DNA from 3 places in the Streptomyces sp. NPDC028635 genome. Region 1 is predicted to be linked to each of the others. Evidence: riboswitches for the same ligand, from Rfam matches in the RefSeq annotation. Region 1 holds a riboswitch; each other region holds the start of a gene.

The links. A riboswitch is a leader RNA that binds a small molecule or an ion and turns the genes downstream of it on or off. The one in region 1 is predicted to bind cyclic di-AMP.
Region 2: it holds a riboswitch for cyclic di-AMP, as region 1 does, so the genes downstream of both, AB0E88_RS14185 (LysM peptidoglycan-binding domain-containing M23 family metallopeptidase) here and AB0E88_RS09275 (C40 family peptidase) in region 1, are expected to answer to the same signal.
Region 3: it holds a riboswitch for cyclic di-AMP, as region 1 does, so the genes downstream of both, AB0E88_RS06835 (M23 family metallopeptidase) here and AB0E88_RS09275 (C40 family peptidase) in region 1, are expected to answer to the same signal.

Annotation. Positions count from the first base shown of each region.
Region 1 is NZ_JBEZWX010000006.1:157,226-163,820, forward strand. It holds gene AB0E88_RS09245 (urease accessory protein UreD) at 1-140, opposite strand, end outside; gene ureG (urease accessory protein UreG) at 215-892, opposite strand; gene AB0E88_RS09255 (urease accessory UreF family protein) at 966-1,640, opposite strand; gene AB0E88_RS09260 (urease subunit alpha) at 1,652-3,373, opposite strand; gene AB0E88_RS09265 (urease subunit beta) at 3,366-3,677, opposite strand; gene AB0E88_RS09270 (urease subunit gamma) at 3,691-3,993, opposite strand; cyclic di-AMP (ydaO/yuaA leader) riboswitch at 4,615-4,826, shown strand; gene AB0E88_RS09275 (C40 family peptidase) at 4,830-5,303, shown strand; gene AB0E88_RS09280 (ATP-binding protein) at 5,802-6,275, opposite strand; gene AB0E88_RS09285 (helix-turn-helix transcriptional regulator) at 6,488-6,595, shown strand, end outside.
Region 2 is NZ_JBEZWX010000010.1:194,181-200,775, forward strand. It holds gene AB0E88_RS14175 (immunity 49 family protein) at 1-507, shown strand, start outside; gene AB0E88_RS14180 (SGNH/GDSL hydrolase family protein) at 557-1,342, opposite strand; gene AB0E88_RS14185 (LysM peptidoglycan-binding domain-containing M23 family metallopeptidase) at 1,627-2,526, opposite strand; cyclic di-AMP (ydaO/yuaA leader) riboswitch at 2,532-2,728, opposite strand; gene AB0E88_RS14190 (tyrosine-protein phosphatase) at 3,153-3,950, shown strand; gene AB0E88_RS14195 (DUF6126 family protein) at 4,010-4,132, opposite strand; gene AB0E88_RS14200 (XRE family transcriptional regulator) at 4,129-4,749, opposite strand; gene AB0E88_RS14205 (aspartate aminotransferase family protein) at 4,958-6,343, opposite strand; gene dxs (1-deoxy-D-xylulose-5-phosphate synthase) at 6,340-6,595, opposite strand, start outside.
Region 3 is NZ_JBEZWX010000004.1:254,165-260,759, reverse strand. It holds gene AB0E88_RS06850 (DNA topoisomerase IV subunit A) at 1-1,220, opposite strand, end outside; gene AB0E88_RS06845 (pitrilysin family protein) at 1,659-3,053, shown strand; gene AB0E88_RS06840 (pitrilysin family protein) at 3,050-4,438, shown strand; cyclic di-AMP (ydaO/yuaA leader) riboswitch at 4,674-4,827, shown strand; gene AB0E88_RS06835 (M23 family metallopeptidase) at 4,840-5,583, shown strand; gene AB0E88_RS06830 (GntR family transcriptional regulator) at 5,798-6,490, shown strand.

The sequences.
Region 1 (6,595 bases):
GTGCGGCGCAGGGCCAGCGGGCCCTCGCCCTCCAGCACCGGCAGCGCGGTACCGCCCCGGCCGTCGGGCCGGGCGTGGACCCGGGCGACGGCCCGGACCCGGTAGGCGCTGCCGTGGCCGGCCGGGTTCGCGCCTGGCAGCGGGGCGCCGTCCGGGAGGACGGCCGCCCCGGACACGTCCCGCGCCCGCGTGGCCGTCTCGGCCCCGAGGGTCCTCACGCCGTCCACGCGGCGAGACGGCCGCGCACCCATGCGGCGACGTCGCCGACGCCCTTCTCACCGCGCAGGGACTGGAAGACCACCGGCAGGTCGCCGCGCTGCGCCTTGGCGTCGGCCGCCATCCGGGCGAGGTCGGAGCCCACATGGGGCGCGAGGTCGGTCTTGTTGACGAGGAGCAGGTCGGCGGTGGTGACGCCGGGACCGCCCTTGCGCGGGATGTCGTCGCCGCCGGCCACGTCGATGACGAAGATCTGCGCGTCGACCAGGCCCTTGGAGAAGGTCGCGGTGAGGTTGTCGCCGCCGGACTCCACGAGGATCAGATCCAGCGGGCCGACCTCGTCCTCCAGATCCTCCACGGCCTCCAGGTTCGCGGAGATGTCGTCGCGGATCGCGGTGTGCGGGCAGGCGCCGGTCTCGACGGCGGCGATCCGCTCCGGCGGCAGGACCGCTTCGCGCAGCAGGAACTCGGCGTCCTCCCGCGTGTAGATGTCGTTGGTGACGACGGCCAGGGACAGCTCGTCGCGCAGGACGCGGCACAGCGCGGCGACGGTTGCGGTCTTGCCGGACCCGACGGGGCCGCCGAGTCCGACGCGCAGCGCGCGGCGGCTGCCGTCGGGGCGGCGGGCGTCGGCACTGACCGCGGCCGGGCCGTCGTGGGAGTGGTCGAGATGCATGTACGACTCCTGTGGTTCGGGGTGCGTCGGCACGGTGGGGCGGCCGGGCGCGCAGTGCTGTGGTGCCCGGGTGCTAGGACGCGAAGAGGCGGACCGGCCAGCCGGCGTGGGCCTCGGCGCCGATCTCCAGCAGCGGGGCGGAGGCCGCCGGGAGGGCGTCGACACCCTCGTCGGCGACGCGGTGGGCGGCGCGGACGGCCCGCTCGACGGCCTGGTCCAGCTCCGGTGCCAGCCGTGCGAGCACGGCCGTGGCGTCGAAGGGGTCCAGGCTGAGCAGCCGCACGGTCGCGGTCGCCGGTCCGCCGATGCTCTCGTAGGCCGCGCAGTAGGCGGCGTCGTCCGGTGCGCAGCCGGCCGCGCGCGCCGCGAGGCCGAGCACGACCGGCTGGTGCGCGCCCTTGGGGAAGCGCGCGGCGAGGGCGTCGAGGTCGGCGGACGGCCAGGTCGCCCGCGCGGCCCGCATGAGCTGCCGGCCGAGCTTGCGCGCGGCCGTGCGCAGCGCCGGTGACGGGGTACGGGCGTCGGCGGCCGCGTCCAGTGCCGCCGGGTCGGCGCCGACGGCGGCCGCCGCGGCCAGCGCGGCGGACACCAGGCCCGTGGTGTGCAGCCGGCCGCGGCAGAACCGCTCCAGACCGGCCGCGTCGGTGATGCGTCCCGCGCGGACGGCTTCCTCGGCCCCGCCGGAGTGCGCGTGCCCTCCGGCGGGGAACCGGCCGTCGGCCAGGACGAGTAGTGCTGCTCGTGTCATCGCCCGGGCCGTCAGAAGAGGAAGTACCGCTGTGCCATGGGCAGTTCGGCGGCGGGCGTGGACTCCACCAGCTCACCGTCGACGCGTACGGCGAAGCTGTCGGGGTCGATGTCCACGCGCGGGCGGGCGTCGTTGTTGCGCATGTCCGCCTTGGTCACGCCTCGGGTGGACTCGATCGCGGTGAACCGCTTGCCGACCCCCAGCCGCTCCGGCAGCCCGTCCTCGAGAGCGAGCGGGGCGACGAAGTTGACCGAGTTCGCGGCGGGCGCCCGGCCGATCGCCCCGTACATCGGGCGGGGCAGGATCGGCTGCGGGGTCGGGATGGAGGCGTTGGCGTCGCCCATCTGCGCGTAGGCGATCTGGCCGCCCTTGATGACGAGCAGCGGCTTGACGCCGAAGAACGCCGGCTCCCACAGCACCAGGTCGGCGAGCTTGCCGGTCTCCACCGACCCGATCTCGTGGGCCATGCCCTGGGCGAGCGCCGGGTTGATCGTGTACTTGGCGACGTAGCGGCGTACCCGCTGGTTGTCGGCGCGGCCGTCGCCGGGCAGGGCGCCGCGCCGGCGCTTCATCACGTGCGCGGTCTGCCAGGTGCGCATGATGACCTCGCCGACCCGGCCCATGGCCTGCGAGTCGGAGGAGATGATCGAGATCGCGCCCAGGTCGTGCAGGACGTCCTCGGCGCCGATGGTGGAGGGCCGGATGCGGGACTCGGCGAACGCCAGGTCCTCCGGGACGGCCGGATTGAGGTGGTGGCAGACCATCAGCATGTCGAGGTGCTCCTCGACGGTGTTGACGGTGAACGGCCGGGTCGGGTTGGTCGAGCTGGGCAGCACGTGCGGCTCGGAGACGACCGTCATGATGTCCGGCGCGTGCCCGCCGCCCGCACCCTCGGTGTGGTACGAGTGGATGCCGCGCCCGGCGATCGCGGCGAGCGTGTCACCGACGAAACCGGCCTCGTTGAGGGTGTCGGTGTGGATGGCGACCTGCACGCCGGTGAGGTCGGCGACGGTCAGCGCGGCGTCGATGGCGGCGGGGGTGGCGCCCCAGTCCTCGTGGATCTTCAGGCCGGCGGCGCCGCCGCGGATCTGGGACAGCATCGCCTCGTGCGAGACGGTGTTGCCCTTGCCGAGGAAGCCGACGTTGACCGGGTAGGCCTCCATCGCCTCGAACATGCGGGCGAGATGCCAGGGTCCGGGCGTCACGGTGGTCGCCTTGGAGCCCTCGGCGGGCCCGGTGCCGCCGCCGACGAGGGTGGTGATGCCGGAGGCGAGCGCCTCGTCGGCGACCTGCGGGCAGATGAAGTGCACGTGTGCGTCGATGGCGCCGGCGGTCAGGATGCGCCCGTTGCCCGCGATGATCTCGGTCTCGGGGCCGAGCACCAGGTCGGGGTGGACGCCGTCCATGGTCTCGGGGTTGCCGGCCTTGCCGATGCCGGTGATGCGGCCGTCGCGGATGCCGACGTCGGCCTTGACCACGCCCCAGTAATCGACGACGACGACACCGGTGATGACGGTGTCGGGGGTGCCGTCCGCGCGGGTCGCCCGGGACTGGCCCATGGACTCGCGGATGACCTTGCCCCCGCCGAAGACGGCCTCGTCGCCGGAGCGCCCGGGACCACCGGAGCGGTCCTCCTCGATCTCGATCAGCAGGTCGGTGTCGGCGAGCCGGATGCGGTCGCCCGCGGTGGGGCCGAACAGGTCGGCGTAGGCGCCGCGGGAGATCTCAGGCATCGAGGGCACCTCCGACCCGGCCGCGCAGACCGGACACCACACGGGCACCGGCGAGGGGAACGAGTTCGACGTCGACCGGCAGCCCGGGCTCGAAGCGTACGGCGGTGCCGGCGGCGATGTTCAGCCGCTTGCCGTGGGCGGCGGCGCGGTCGAAGTCCAGACCGGGATTGGCCTCGGCGAAGTGGTAGTGGGAGCCGACCTGCACGGGCCGGTCGGCGGCGTTGAGGACGGTCAGCCGGGTGACCTCGAGCCCTTCGTTGCACACGACGGGGTCCTCGGCGAAGAGGATCTCTCCGGGAATCATGGCGCGCCCCCCGTCAGATGATCGGCTCGTGGACGGTGACGAGCTTGGTGCCGTCCGGGAAGGTGGCCTCGACCTGCACGTCGTGGATCATCTCGGCGACGCCGTCCATGACGTCGTTCCGGGTGAGCAGCTTGCGTCCGGTGGCCATCAGTTCGGCGACGGTGCGGCCGTCACGGGCGCCCTCGAGGATGTGCGAGGTGATGATGGCGACCGCCTCGGGGTGGTTGAGCTTGAGTCCGCGCGCGCGACGCTTCTCGGCCACATCGGCCGCGACATGAATGAGCAGTCTCTCTTGCTCGTGCGGGGTCAGTTGCACGTGCCACCTCACAGTCCTTGCTCCGGACCGTGCGGGGTCCGGCTGCCGCAGCCACCGCGACGGGGACAGGTGTAACACACAGACAAATTTCCCTACCGCGCTCAATTGCGGGCAGAAAAGCCCCTGGTGGCGTGGGTCGGGAGGCTAGCCCGTCGGAGTTTCAACGACGTTAACCAGCCTTTGATCATCACATGACCGGCAGCAGACCTTCCTCATACTCGTGACAGGAGCGCCGGGACAGCGTGTCTCGGGCCGCCGGGGCCCTGCCGAGGGTGAGCGCCGCGCGACTCGGGTCACCCCGCCCCCGTGGGCCGGGAGTTGAGCCGAGGGCCGAACGAGTTCAAACGGGCCGGACGGCTTACCCCCCATCGGCCTATCCCAACGCCCTTTTTTCGGGGGGTCCGAGTTGCGCGACCGGCGGGACGAGGGGCCGGAGTGAAGCGTTCCGCCGCTGGTCCGGGGCTCGCCGGATCGGTGAACACCCCATCGAACACAGGGCTGTCCACCCGAACGGGTGAGTGGTGAGGAACCCCACAAATACCCGTTTCCGTTGGGATTTTCGGACAGTTGTGGGCCAAGATCCCTGACTGACGACAAGCCCCCGCCACAGCGGCGGGGCGATCCGGGCGGACGCCGAGTCCTGCCGCCGCCCGGATGACCGGTCGACAGGAGTGGATCGGCAGGAGTGGAGGACCCAAGCACGACGGGTCGCCGGAACGGTCATGCCACGACCGGGCCGAGCAGCCCTTGGGGTGAAGCCGCGTCAGCGGCCGGGCTACTTCGCCAGCCCGAATCCGACAGGTCATCCTTCACAGGCGGCTGACGAAGGGTTGCGCATGACTGCGCTCAATCGTGTCCCGTCGCTCATGGCCCGGGCCGGTACGGCTTCCGCCCTGACCATCGCCGCCGTGGGCGGCTCGATCGTGGTCCCGGGCCTCGCCTCGGAGGCCTCCGCCGCGACGACGGCGACGAAGGCACTGCAGATCGCCGCGTCCAAGAAGGGCGCGCCCTACCAGTGGGGCGCCACCGGGCCGCGCCGGTTCGACTGCTCGGGACTGACGCTGTACTCGTTCAAGAAGGCGGGCAAGAAGCTGCCACGCACGGCCGCCGCGCAGTACAACAAGACGCACCACATCCCGGCCGGCAGCCGTAAGGCCGGTGACCTGGTGTTCTTCCACTCGGGGTCGAACGTCTACCACGTCGGCATCTACGCCGGGAAGAACAAGATCTGGCACGCCCCGAAGACGGGCGACGTGGTGCGCCTGCAGAAGATCTGGACGAAGAGCGTCTGGTACGGCCGCGTGAGCTGACCGACGCCCCTCCTCGGGCCCACGCCCCTCCTCGGGGCCCACGGCCCTCAGGCGGCCACGGACCGCCGACACGGCCCTCCTCGGCCGCCGCCCGGCCGAGGAGGGCCGCAGGCGGGCTCTCGACGGCGGCTGCGGGGACAACAGGCTTCGGCTGACGCGGGCCGGCCGGTCGGCCGTACGGGTGAACGGGTGAACGGGCCCCCGGCGCCAGGGGCCGGTCATCCGCCAGGGGGCACGCTGCCGCTTGACGCCGGTCGGCCGGGTCGGCCGTACGGGTGAACGGGCCCCCGCCCGGGTGACGGTGAGGGCGGTCGTTCCCGCCGTCGGCCGCCCCGGCCCGAGCGGCGCCGTCCGCCGTCGGCCGCGCCACGGCGCGAGCGGGGGCGCGCGCCCCGCCGAGGACACCCCGTCGCCGCGGCTTCCGGTGTGCCGCCGGGCGCGGTGCGGCGGTGGGCGCGGTGTGACGGGCGCTCAGGAACGCTCGTGGAGCCGGGCGGTTCAGCAGGGCTGTGGCTTCGGTTCCGTCTGTGGGGTCGAGGGGGCCGGCTCGGGCGGGAGTGCCCACGGCAGTTCGATGGCGACCGTCTTGCCGCCCTCGCGGGTGGGGCGGACGCGGAGTCTGCCGCCGCACTCGGCGGCCAGCCAGCGGATGATGACCATGCCGCGGCCGTTGTCCTGCTGAACGGCCGCGGGCAGCCGCTTGGGGAAGCGGGGGTGGCTGTCCGTGACGCCGATGCGCAGCAGCTCGTCGCGGTCCAGGGTGACGTCCACCGTGAACGTCGGGGACTGCCCGAACGTGTGCTGCACGGAGTTGGTGGCCAGTTCGGAGACGATCAACCGGATGCTGTCCGCCAGCTCCGCGTCCGACGGCAGACCCCATTCCGCCAGGGTGCCGGCCACGAAGCCGCGGGCGGCGGACACCGAGGCTGGATCGCTCGGCAGAGTGACGGATGCTTCCAGATGGTCTGCCATGGCGACGTCGTCCCTTTCCCACGGGACCGCAGTCCGGCACGGAGCCGGTGGTTCGAGTACGGTCCCGGACTGGTGCTCAGCCGCCAGACTGCCATCACCACGCCGGTCACGGAGGCGATCCACCAAGATATGCATATATCTGTCGCTCGAAGCGGTGAACTCTGCCACGGCAGACCGTATCCGGGCGGCTCGGACGGAGTAAGGAGGGGCGCATGCAGCACGGTCCCGCGGTGCGCCGCCGGAAGCTGGGCGCCGAACTGCGCGCGCTGCGCGCCCGGGCGGGGCTCACCAGCGGGGAGGCCGCCCGGCTGGTGGGCTGG
Region 2 (6,595 bases), on a different contig from region 1:
TGGCTGGAGGCGTTCTGGCTGGCGCTGGTGTGCCGGGAGGGCGAGCGGCTGACGCGGCTGAGCCAGGTGCCGGTGGAGGCGCTGCGCCGGGCCGGTGACGCGGACGACTACCTCTTCCACTGGATCGGCACCCTGCAGGCCTTCATCGGGCGGCGCCCCATGGACGAGGTCGCCGACCGGCTGATCGCCACGATCCAGGCGTCCGACCCGCAGGTGGCGACCCGTACGCCGGACGACTTGCTGAACCTGGTCGACTACCAGCCGATCGCGCTGTTCCACCGGTTCATCGCACGCGACGAGGAGAAGTTCGCGGCCGCCCTCACCGAGGCGCTCGCGCACCACGCCCGTTACTGGCAGGGCTCCGGCGACCCGCGTGCCCAGGTCGCCCTGGGCCCGCTGGCACTCGCCTGCGTGGCCCACGACTCGGGCTTCCCGGTGGACACCTCGTCGCCGTACGTGCCCAGGCATCTCGTCCTGGGTTCCTGGTACGGGGAGTTCCCGACCTGACGGCGGGCGAGGGGCGGTCGCGGTACGGCACCGCCCCTCGCGGCGCGGCTCAGGCGACGGCTGCGATGCGCATCTTGATGTCGTCCGGGGACAGGGTGCCCTTGGCCGTCACATGGTCGCCGGAGGACTCGCCGCGCAGACGCCGCCCGATCCACGGCACCAGGTACTCGCGCGCCCAGTGCACGTCGTCGCGCCGCACCTCGAGCGTGCCGCGCGGCGGCAGCGGCGGCCAGGGCTGCTCGGGATCGGCCGGGATCCTCAGGCCGAGCGCCTGGCCGGCCCGCAGCGCCACACGCGTGTGCCCCTCGGGCGACAGGTGCAGCCGGTCGCCGTCCCAGGCGCGCCGGTCCTGCACGGACTTCAGCGACCACAGGTCGAGCACCGGGCAGCCGTAACGGTCGGCGATCGCCCGGACGTGCCCGTTGTAGGTGGCGATCTTGCCGCGCAGATGCTTGAGCAGCGGGACCCCCCGGGTGTCGAAGCCGGTCGTCACCATGACCGTGCCGGCCACGGCGGCGAGCTGCGCGACCGCCCTCTCGAACCGCTCGGCGACCTCGTCGGGGTCGGTGCCGGGGCGGATGATGTCGTTGCCGCCGGCACAGAACGACACGAGATCGGGGGCGAGTTCGACGGCCCTCGGGACCTGGTCGGCCACGATCTGGTCGAGGAGTTTGCCGCGCACCGCGAGGTTCGTGTAGGTGAAGTCTCCCTCGGGCCGCCGGTCGGCGAGGAGTACGGCGAAACGGTCGGCCCAGCCCACGAACTGCCCGTCGGGGCCGGGGTCACCGACGCCCTCGGTGAAGCTGTCCCCCACCGCCACGTACGACCCGATCACTGCTCTGCTGTCACTCTTCGAATCGTCTGCCACGGCAGACCATGATTCACCCTGCAATGTGACCTACGCGACCGTAGGCAGGGGTTGACGGTCGGTGAGATAAGCCACTTCAGGTGTCCGGCCCCGTCGGGAATAAGCGCCCCGGCCGTGAGGGCCGCGTGACGGCCGTGAGACGCCGGCCGCACCGGGCACGGAAGGCCGGGCACACCGAAGGCCGGACACCCGTGGGTCGGGGTCCGGCCTTGGTGGCGTGTCAGACGGGTGGCCGCCGGGGCGGCGCGGGGTCAGCCGACGGTGACGCCGTGGGCGCGCAGGTAGGCGACCGGGTCCACGTCGGAGCCGTAGTCCGGCGTGGTGCGGATCTCGAAGTGCAGGTGCGGGCCGGTCACGTTGCCGGTCGCGCCGGACAGGCCGAGCTGCTGACCCGCGGTGACGCTCTGACCGGCCGAGACGGAGATCTGCGACAGGTGCGCGTACTGGGCGTAGTAGCCGTCGTTCAGCTTGATGACGACCTGGTTGCCGTAGGCGCCACCCCAGCCGGCGGAGACGACGGTGCCCGCGCCGACGGCCTTGACGGTGGTGCCGGTCGGGACGACGAAGTCGACACCGGTGTGGTAGCCGCTGGCCCACATGCTGCCGGGGGTGTGGTACGCGGTGCCGATGGTGGCGCCGCTGACCGGAAGGGTGAAGCCGGCGGCGGTGCTCGCCGACCGGGCCGGCTCGGCCTTCGCGGGCTCGGCGGCCTTGGCGGCGGGCTTGTGCGCGGGCGCCTCGCTCTTGTGCGACGGCGCGGCCTTGTGCGCCACGGCGGCCTTCTTGCCGAGGGTCAGCTTCAGACCGGGGTGGATGAGCGACGGGTCGCTGCCGACGGCCTCGCGGTTGTCCTCGTAGAGCTTCTTCCAGCCGCCGGCGACGTGCTGCTCGTTCGCGATCTTCGACAGGTAGTCGCCGGACTTGACCGTGTAGACGCGCACGCCGGACCGCGGCGCCTTCTTCTCGGCGGACGGCAGGCTCTGGACGGCCTTGCCGGACACCGACTGGGCGGCGGTCTGCGGCGTGGCGGCGTGCGCACCGGCGGCGCCCATGAGCGGCAGCGCGAGGGCGGCGCCACCGGTGCCGGCGACGGCGAGGGTGCGGGCGAAACGCTGGGACTTCGGACGACGGTGCTTACCCTTTGCGGGCATGGCGCTTTTCCTCTCCGGCGCCTGCGAGGTGAGCTGTCGGGTTCGGGCTGGAGATGCCCGGCCGCGCTGGGCGCGGCTTCACCCCAGAGCCGTTCCGGGAACCGGAACAGGCGGTCGTACCTGTGGGTCCCCCGCTCCTGCCGTACGTCGGGTGGGTGGGTGCGGTGCGCCGGACGGCGGCAGGATTCGGCGTCCGTCCGGATTCGGTGGGGAACGTAAGCGAGCAAGACGCACGGGGACAAGCGAAAGGTTGCGTGAACGGGCGTTTCTCGTGATCCACTACCGGAACACGCCGTCACACTGCGTGCATTCGATCTGCTGTCCGTACGTCAATTCACCGGGAAATACGCCTCCATTACGTGGACATGACGTACGACGGACGGTCACCGTTATGACCCTCCTCACGCCACCCGCCCCCAGGGACCCTCAATTCATTGCGAGTTGGAAGGAAGGCGCCAATTCGGGCAGAAAGCCCAGATGCGACGTGGATGGATATCCGTCCCATTCGACCGCCGTCGCCGGGGGGCGGGGACAACCGGTTGCCCCGGGAATCCATGTCGTATCGTCGAAGGGCACCCGTCGGCCATTCGAGCCGCGTCGGCGGGTACGAGCGGGAGGAGCCCTTCGTGACGCAGCAGGTGCCGTCGACCGAACCCGAGCTGACCGGAGTGCGCAACTTCCGAGACGTGGGCGGGCTGCCCACGGTCGACGGACGGCGGGTGCGGCACGGCGTACTGTTCCGCAGCGGCCACCTCGCCCACGCCACGGCCGAGGACGCGGCGTACCTGTCCTCCCTGGGGCTGCACACGATCTTCGACTTCCGCAACGCGGCCGACCAGAAGCTCGAGGGCCCGGACGTCGAGCTGCCGGGCGTGCGCAACGTCAACCTGCCGCTGTCGGACCCGGCGGACGGCGCGGAGTTCTGGAAGATGGTCCGCGACGGGGATCTCGACCAGCTGCGCGGCATCCTCGCCGACGGCAAGGGCGCGAACCGGATGATCGCCTCCTACCGCACGATCATCAAGGAGCGCACCGGCGAGCACTCCCGGGTGCTGCACGCGCTCGCCGAGGACAACGTCCCGGCCCTGATGCACTGCGCCGCGGGCAAGGACCGCGCCGGCCTGTCGATAGCGGTCACCCTGCTCGCCCTGGGCGTGGAGAAGGACGCCATCGTCGAGGACTACCTGAAGTCCAACGAGAAACACCGCCGGTACAAGGTGCGCCGCAGCGGCTCGGCGGAGTCGGCCTACACTCCCGAGGTGATGGAGCTGCTCAGCCCGCTCTTCGACGCGCGCGCCGAGTACCTCACGGCGGCCATGGAGACCATCGAGGAGACCTGGGGCGGCGTCGACGCCTACCTGGAGCAGGGGCTCGGGCTCACCCCCGAGAGCCGGGAGCGGCTGCGGGCACGCCTGCTCGACTGACGGCCGCGCCCGAGCCGCGGCGGCGCCCGGCCGGCGCCGGGTCGCTCACGGAGGTACGCCTACTGCTGGGCGCCCAGCTCGAACAGCAGCCAGATGAACCCGGCCAGGACGTGCCCGACGGCGATGTAGATGATGAGGCGGATCCACAGGGTCCGGGGGAACTTCTCCTCGAAGTTGCTCATCGTGCCTCTCCAGGGTGGGCGGGCCCCAGGCACAGTGTGGCCGTGGGGCTCTGCAGCAGGGTGTGGACGAACAGGAGCTCCAGGCCTCCGGGGTCCTCGGCGGCGATCCGGTGCGGGGTCAGCGAGTCGAAGTGCGCGCTGTCCCCCGGGCCGAGCCGGTGGGTGGTGTCCCCGAGGCGCAGCCTGAGCCGTCCGGCCAGGACGTACAGCCACTCCTCGCCGGGGTGCACGCGCACGATGTCGTCCTGCGCGCCGTACGGCACCTGCACCCGCAGGGCCTGCATGCCGCGACCGGGGGCGCCCGCCTGCCGGTACGTCCAGCCGCCGGCCACCGTCGGCTCCATGTCCGCGGCACGCACCACGGCGTCCCGCTCGGCGACGCTCTCGCCGAGCAGCTCCGAGACGGTCGTACTGTAGATACGGGCCAGCGCGAGCAGCATCGGCAGCGAGGGCTGGCGCTGTCCGGTCTCCAGACGGGACAGATGGGCCGGGGACAGCCCGGCGGCGCGGGCGGCGGCCTCCAGGGTGAGGCCGGCGCGGCGGCGCAGGGACCGCAGCTGCGGGGCCACGGCGGGCAGTGCGCCGGCCGGTTCCGCGGGGGGCTCTGAGGAGCTCATGTCTCCATTCAGCCGCACGTTTGCCTCTGCGGCAAATTCCTTGCCTCAGAGGCAAAGCCGCAGCGGTGTCGCCCCGTCCGCAACGGCCGCCCGGCCCGCCGCCCCCGCACAGCCCGCCGGCCTGCCGCCGGACCACCGGGCCTGCCGGCCGGCCCGGACCACGGGCCCCGCCGGTCCGCCCCGATCACGGGGCCGCCGGCACCCGCCGCTACCGGTTCGTCACCGCCTGCTTGATCAGCGTCTTGCCGAAGTCCCACATCAGACCGTTCCCGCTGTGCGCGTCGTCCATCACGGCGGTGAAGGCGTCGACGAAGCGGTCCACATCCGCCTCGTCGATGATCAGCGGCGGGATCAGTTTGATCACCTCCAGGTGGTCGCCGGAGACCTGGGTCAGGATCCGGTGCCGCTGGAGCAGGGGGACGACCACCATCTGCGCGAACAGCCCCTTGCGGGCGGCCTGGAGCATGGTCCAGCGGCTGCGCAGCTTCAGCGAGGCGGGCCGGCCGAACTCGATGCCGATCATCAGCCCGCGGCCGCGGACGTCGGCGAGCAGTTCGTACTTCTCGGTCAGCGCGGCTAGCCGGGACTTCAGCAGCTCCCCCGTCGTGCGCACCTGGGCGACGATCTGCTCCTGCTCCATGACCGACAGCACGGCGAGGCCGCACGCCATCGCCTGGGCGTTGGAGCCGAAGCTCGCCGAGTGGACCAGCACGCGGTCCATGGACGAGTAGACCTTCTTGAAGATCCACTCCTTGCCCAGGGTGGCGCCGACCGGCACATAGCCGCCGGAGAGGGCCTTGGCGACGCACACCAGGTCGGGTTCGACGCCGTCCTCGTGCTGGTAGGCGTAGAAGTCGCCGGTGCGCCCGAGGCCGGTCTGCACCTCGTCGGCGATGAGCAGCGCCTTGTGCCGGCGCAGCAGCTCCTGTGCGGCGCGCAGCGAGCCGGGCGGGGCCTCGTGCACGCCCTTGCCCTGGATCGGCTCGACGATCAGGGCGGCGACGTCGCCCTTGCGCAGCTCCCGCTCGAGCGCGTCGAGGTCGCCGAGCGGGACCGCCGTGTCGGGCAGCAGCGGGGCGAAGCCGTCCCGGAAGCCGGACTCGCCGTTGACCGACAGCGAGCCGGTGGTCAGGCCGTGGAAGGCGTGGTCGCAGTACAGGACGCGCGGCTTGCCGGTGGCGTACCGGGCGAACTTCAGGGCGGTCTCGACGGCCTCGGTGCCGCTGTTGCCGAAGAACACCCGGTCCAGGTGGGGGCTGTGCGCGAGCAGCCGTTCGGCGAGCAGGCCGGGCAGCGGCTGGCAGTCGAAACGGGTGAGGTCGGCGAGGTCGAGGTCGAGGACGTCGTGCAGTGCCTTGCGGACGACGGGGTGGTGGCGGCCGAGGCCCATCACCCCGAACCCGGCGAGCATGTCCAGGTAGTCGTTGCCCTCGGCGTCGAAGAAGTGGGCGCCCTCGGCACGCTCGTAGACCTTGTCGAAGCCGATGGTGCGCAGCATGCGCGGGAGCTGCGGGTTGAGGTGGCGCGCATGCAGCTCGTAGCGTTCGGCTCCGCGCTCGGCGAGCAGGGCGCCGAGGTCGAACTCGGTGGTCATTCACTCTCCTTGGCTGTGCCGTCGAGGTCCATGACGGCCAGGCTCGCGCTGATCCGGCCGGCCACCTCGACGGGCGTGAGGCCGATGTCGGCCAGCACCTCGCCGCGTTTGGCGTGGGCGAGGAACTGCTCCGGGATGCCGAAGCGCCGTACCGGTACATTCACGTCGGCGTCGCCGAGGGCGAGGGCGACCGCGCTGCCGACGCCCGCGGCGCGGCTGTTGTCCTCGACGACGGCGACCAGCCGGTGCTCG
Region 3 (6,595 bases), on a different contig from region 1:
AGCCGGATGACCTCGTCGATGTCGACGAGCGCCGTCAGCAGGCCCTCCACCAGGTGCAGCCGGTCGCGCTTCTTGGTCCGGCGGAACTCCGAGCGGCGCCGGACGACCTCGAAGCGGTGGTCGAGGTAGACCTCCAGCAGCTCCTTCAGGCCCAGCGTCAGCGGCTGGCCGTCGACCAGGGCGACGTTGTTGATGCCGAAGGACTCCTCCATCGGCGTCAGCTTGTACAGCTGCTCCAGGACCGCCTCCGGCACGAAGCCGTTCTTGATCTCGATGACCAGGCGCAGTCCGTGCTCGCGGTCGGTGAGGTCCTTGACGTCGGCGATGCCCTGGAGCTTCTTCGAGCCCACCAGGTCCTTGATCTTGGCGATGACCTTCTCGGGACCGACCGTGAAGGGCAGCTCCGTGACGATCAGGCCCTTGCGGCGCGCGGTGACGTCCTCCACGGACACCGTCGCGCGCATCTTGAACGTGCCGCGGCCCGTCTCGTAGGCGTCGCGGATGCCGGAGAGTCCTACGATCCGGCCGCCCGTGGGCAGGTCGGGGCCGGGGACGTGCTTCATCAGCGCTTCGAGGTCGGCGTTCGGGTGCCTGATCAGGTGCCGGGCGGCGGAGATGACCTCGCGCAGGTTGTGCGGCGGCATGTTCGTCGCCATGCCGACCGCGATCCCGGACGAGCCGTTGACCAGGAGGTTCGGGAAGGCGGCCGGAAGGGTGACCGGCTCGCGCTCCTGGCCGTCGTAGTTGGGCTGGAAGTCGACGGTGTCCTCGTCGATCGACTCCGTCATCAGCCCCGTGGCCTCGGCCATCCGGCACTCGGTGTACCGCATGGCGGCCGGCGGGTCGTCGTTGCCGAGCGAGCCGAAGTTGCCGTGGCCGTCCACCAGCGGCACGCGCATGGAGAACGGCTGCGCCATACGCACCAGGGCGTCGTAGATCGACGCGTCGCCGTGCGGGTGCAGCTTGCCCATGACCTCGCCGACGACACGGGCGCACTTGACGTAACCGCGCTCGGGGCGCAGCCCCATCTCGTTCATCTGGTAGACGATGCGGCGGTGCACCGGCTTGAGGCCGTCCCGGGCGTCCGGCAGGGCGCGGGAGTAGATGACCGAGTACGCGTACTCGAGGAAGGAGCCCTGCATCTCGTCGACGACGTCGATGTCGAGGATCTTCTCCTCGAAGTCGTCGGGCGGCGGGGTCTTCGTGCTGCGGCGGGCCATCGCTGCCTGGCTCCTTGCTGAAGCGTGAACGGTATCTGACGCGGACCATTGTGGACCGTGGGACTGACAAGCCGGGCGCGGACCCGGCTCCGGCGTACGAAGCCGTGCCCGGGCACCCGGGTCCTGGCTGCGTGGAGCGGCGCCGGACAACCGGATCCAGGCTGCGTGAAGCCGTGCCCGGACGCCCGGATTCCGGCTGTGTGGCGGAGCCCGGACACCCGGCCGCCGTCACCCCGCGGCCGTACCGGACCGCCCGACGCGGGGTGCCGGACTCCGGCCGGCCCGGACCGCGCACCACGATCGCCCGAAGGCTACGCGATCTCGCTGTCGGCGTACGCCGTGCGGGAACTTCGCCGCCGGTCCGCCCGCTTGCATACAGTGGCAGGACGGCAGGAAACACGCGGTTTCACGACCGCTTCCGCGATCGAAGGGACGTACATGCCCATGGGTCACACGGCCACAGCCGAGGCAGGCTCCGGCGGACTGACAGCAACCGAGCACCGCCTGGCCAACGGCCTGCGCGTGGTGCTCTCCGAGGATCACCTGACCCCGGTCGCGGCGGTGTGCCTCTGGTACGACGTCGGCTCGCGCCACGAAGTCAAGGGGCGTACGGGTCTGGCTCACCTCTTCGAGCACCTGATGTTCCAGGGCTCCGCCCAGGTGAAGGGCAACGGTCACTTCGAGCTGGTGCAGGGCGCCGGCGGGTCGCTGAACGGCACCACCAGCTTCGAGCGGACCAACTACTTCGAGACCATGCCCGCCCACCAGCTGGAGCTCGCGCTCTGGCTGGAGGCCGACCGCATGGGCTCCCTGCTGGCCGCCCTGGACGACGAGTCCATGGAGAACCAGCGCGACGTCGTCAAGAACGAGCGCCGCCAGCGCTACGACAACGTCCCCTACGGCACCGCCTTCGAGCGGCTGACCGCCCTCGCCTACCCCGAGGGCCACCCCTACCACCACACGCCGATCGGCTCCATGGCGGACCTGGACGCGGCCACCCTCGAGGACGCCCGCCAGTTCTTCCGCACCTACTACGCGCCGAACAACGCGGTCCTGTCCATCGTCGGCGACATCGACCCGGAGCAGACCCTCGCCTGGGTCGAGAAGTACTTCGGCTCCATCGCCTCCCACGACGGCAAGCCCGAGCCGCGTGACGGCACGCTGCCCGACGTCATCGGCAGCCAGCTGCGTGAGGTCGTCCGCGAGGAGGTCCCGGCGCGCGCCCTGATGGGCGCCTACCGGCTGCCGCACGACGGCACACGCGCGTGCGACGCGGCGGACCTCGCGCTGACGATCCTCGGCGGCGGCGAGTCCTCCCGCCTGTACAACCGGCTGGTGCGCCGCGACCGCACGGCCGTCGCGGCCGGCTTCGGACTGCTCCGGCTGGCCGGGGCGCCCTCCCTGGGCTGGCTGGACGTGAAGACGTCCGGTGACGTCGAGGTGCCGGTCATCGAGGCCGCCATCGACGAGGAGCTCGCCCGGTTCGCCGCGGAGGGCCCCACGGCCGAGGAGATGGAACGCGCCCAGGCGCAGTTGGAGCGCGAGTGGCTGGACCGGCTCGGCACCGTAGCGGGCCGCGCCGACGAACTGTGCCGCTACGCGGTCCTGTTCGGCGACCCGCAGCTCGCCCTGACCGCCGTCCAGCGCGTGCTCGAGGTGACGCCCGAGGAGGTGCAGGAGGTCGCCAAGGCCCGCCTGCGGCCCGACAACCGCGCGGTGCTCGTGTACGAGCCGAAGACCCCGGAGGCCGCACCGGCCGCAGACGTGCCCGAGGACCCGGAGCAGGAAGCGACCGTAGAGGCCGGCAACGACAACGAGGAGACGGCCAAGTGACCGAGCTCGCCACGATGGACTTCCACCCCCAGCCCCAGGCGGGCGAGGCCAAGCCGTGGGCGTTCCCGGCTCCCGAGCGCGGCACGCTCGGCAACGGCCTGACGGTGCTGCGCTGCCACCGCCCCGGCCAGCAGGTCGTCGCCGTGGAGGTGCTCCTGGACGCCCCCCTGGACGCCGAACCGGCGGGCCTGGACGGCGTCGCCACGATCATGGCGCGCGCCTTCTCCGAAGGCACCGACAAGCACTCCGCGGAGGAGTTCGCCGCCGAGCTGGAGCGGGCCGGCGCCACCCTCGACGCGCACGCCGACCACCCGGGTGTCCGCCTCAGCCTGGAGGTCCCCGCCTCCCGGCTGGCCAAGGGCCTCGGCCTGATCGCCGACGCCCTGAGGGCCCCCGCGTTCGCCGACAGCGAGATCGAACGGCTGGTGCGCAACCGCCTGGACGAGATCCCGCACGAGCTGGCCAGCCCCGCCCGCCGCGCGGCCAAGGAGCTGTCCAAGCAGCTCTTCCCGGCGTCCTCGCGCATGTCGCGCCCCCGCCAGGGCACCGAGGAGACCGTCGCGGCCGTCGACGCGGCCGCCGTGCGCGCCTTCTACGAGCGGCACGTGCGCCCCGCCACCGCCACCGCGGTGGTCGTCGGTGACCTGACCGGCCTCGACCTCGACGACCTCCTCGGCGACACCCTGGGCGCCTGGACCGGCTCGCGCACCGAGCCGCGCCCCGTGCCGGCGGTGACCGCCGACGACACCGGCCGGGTCGTCATCGTCGACCGCCCGGGCGCCGTCCAGACGCAGCTGCTCATCGGCCGGATCGGCCCCGACCGGCACGACCGCGTATGGCCCGCGCAGGTGCTCGGCACCTACTGCCTGGGCGGCACCCTCACCTCCCGCCTGGACCGGGTCCTGCGCGAGGAGAAGGGCTACACCTACGGCGTGCGCGCCTTCAGCCAGGTGCTGCGCTCCGCCCCCGACGGCACGGGCGCGGCGATGCTCGCCATCAGCGGCTCCGTGGACACGCCGAACACCGGCCCGGCGCTGGACGACCTCTTCAAGGTGCTGCGCACCCTGGCGGAGGGCGGCCTGACCGAGACCGAGCGCGATGTCGCCGTGCAGAACCTCGTCGGGGTGGCCCCGCTGAAGTACGAGACCGCCGCCGCCGTCGCGGGCACGCTCGCCGACCAGGTCGAGCAGCACCTGCCCGACGACTACCAGGCCACGCTGTACCGGCAGCTCGCCGCGACCGGCACGGTGGAGGCCACGGCGGCGGTCGTGAACGCCTTCCCGGTGGACCGGCTGGTGACCGTCCTCGTCGGTGACGCCGCGCAGATCAAGGAGCCCGTCGAGGCCCTCGGTATCGGCGATGTCACCGTGGTGAGCGCGGAGTAGCCGCACACGCGCGTGGGGCCCTGGTGTCTGACGGAGCACCAGGGCCCTTGCCGTGCCTGCCGGCCTGTTTATGATCCAAGGCGCGGCATCCCCCATATGCCCGAATTGGGGCGGAGGTTGCCTGTCTGGCCTGTGGGATGGCTTACAAAACCCCTGATTCGTTTGAGGACTGAAGGTCGATCACCGTAGCTTCGTCCGGGCTGTTCGTCAGGCAGTGCGCCGCACCCGCGGCACCGGACAGTCATCGCCGAGTCCCCGTACGGCGCGAGCCAGGGGAGCCGGGGACCCACACGTCCCTGGGGTGAATCGGGCGCCCGCGAGGGTGCCCGTAGGAGACCTTCCTGCTCCGAACCCGTCAGCTAACCCGGTAGGCGAGAGGGAAGGAAAGGACAAGCCACCACATGGCGTTCGTCAGCGCCACCGGGAAGCACCGTCGTCCCAGCCGGATGAAGCGCACCACCGCGCAGGCCGCGGGTATCGCCGCGCTCACCACCACCGGCGTCATCGGCACCCTCGCGGCCCCCGCCCTCGCCGCCGACACCTCCGCCGAGCACACCGGTCTGCTCCCCGTCATCAGCGTCGACGACGCGGTCGCCGCGCAGATCGACGCCCAGGCCGAGGCCCAGAAGCAGGCCGCCGAGCAGGCGGCCATCGAGCAGGCCGCCCGTGAGGCCGCCGCCGCGCGGGCCCACGAGGCCAGGGAGCGTGCCGCCCGGGAGGCCGAGCGCAAGCGCCTGAACAGCTTCACGGCCCCGATCGCTCACTCCTACGTCTCCACCGGCTACGAGGCCAGCAGCTCCCTGTGGTCCTCCGGCCACCACACCGGCATCGACTTCCACGCCGCCACCGGCACCACGGTGCACGCGGTGGGCTACGGCACCGTCGTCGAGACCGGCTGGGGCGGCGCCTACGGCAACCAGATCGTCATCCGCATGCACGACGGCACGTACACCCAGTACGGGCACCTGTCGTCGATCGGCGTCGTCGTGGGCCAGCAGGTCGTCACCGGCCAGCAGATCGGTCTGTCCGGCGACACCGGCAACACCACCGGGCCGCACCTGCACTTCGAGGCGCGCACCAGCCCCGAGTACGGCTCCGACATGGACCCGGTCGCCTATCTGCGCGCGCACGGCGTGAACGTCTGACGCACCAGCACGGCATCAGCCCCAGGAAGCCCCGGCGCACCGCGCCGGGGCTTTCGGCGTTTCCCGGCTCCTCGTCCCCGGGAGAAAACCGGCAGGTGACCAAAAAATATCCATGGAATCCGGCTCGCCGTCGGAAATTCCGCCCCCTTGGAATAGAGTCACGGAACACGCGTCCATCGTCGGCGTTTCACGGGGATCAAGGCGGAGGTCGGACATGCGAATTCCGGCGCACTCGGTGTGCACGGCGATCCGGGACGACATCGTCGCCGGTGTCCATGAACGCGGCAGCCGGCTCACCGAGGAACTCCTCGCCCGCCGCTACGGAGTCTCCCGGGTGCCGGTGCGGGAAGCGCTGCGCACCCTGGAGGCCGAGGGCTTCGTCGTGACGCGACGGCACGCGGGCGCGTGCGTGGCCGAGCCCACCGAGCAGGAGGCGGCCGACCTGCTGGAGATGCGGATGCTGCTGGAGCCCCTCGGGGCGGCGCGCGCCGCCCAGCGGCGCTCCGAGGCGCACCTGAAGGTGCTGCGCGGCCTGGTGCGGCTCGGCCAGGAGCGGGCCAGGCGCGGCACCGGCGACGAGCTGCGCTCCCTGGGCGGCTGGTTCCACGAGACGCTCGTGCAGGCGTGCGGGAGCCAGGCGCTCACCGCCACGCTCACCCAGCTGCGCCACAAGATCGCCTGGATGTACGCCGTGGAGCCGTCGGCCGACCCCGTGCGGTCCTGGGCCGAGCACGGCGCGCTCGCGGACGCGGTCGCACGCGGCGACGCTGAGCGGGCACGGGCCGTGGCGGCCCTGCACGCCGAGCGCTCCACCGCCGCGCACCGGCTGCGCTCCTTCGGCGGTGAGCGGCCCGAGCCGGTGAGGAGTTCGCAACATCCCGTAAACACGTGGAGCCTGCGGAATTAACGTGAGCGCCGTATACAAAGAGAGGGAGTACTCGCCCGCTGAAAGGGCTGCCCTCCTTTTCTTTCCCGGGCGCCTCCTATTTCCTCCGCCTTCTGTTTTCCTGCG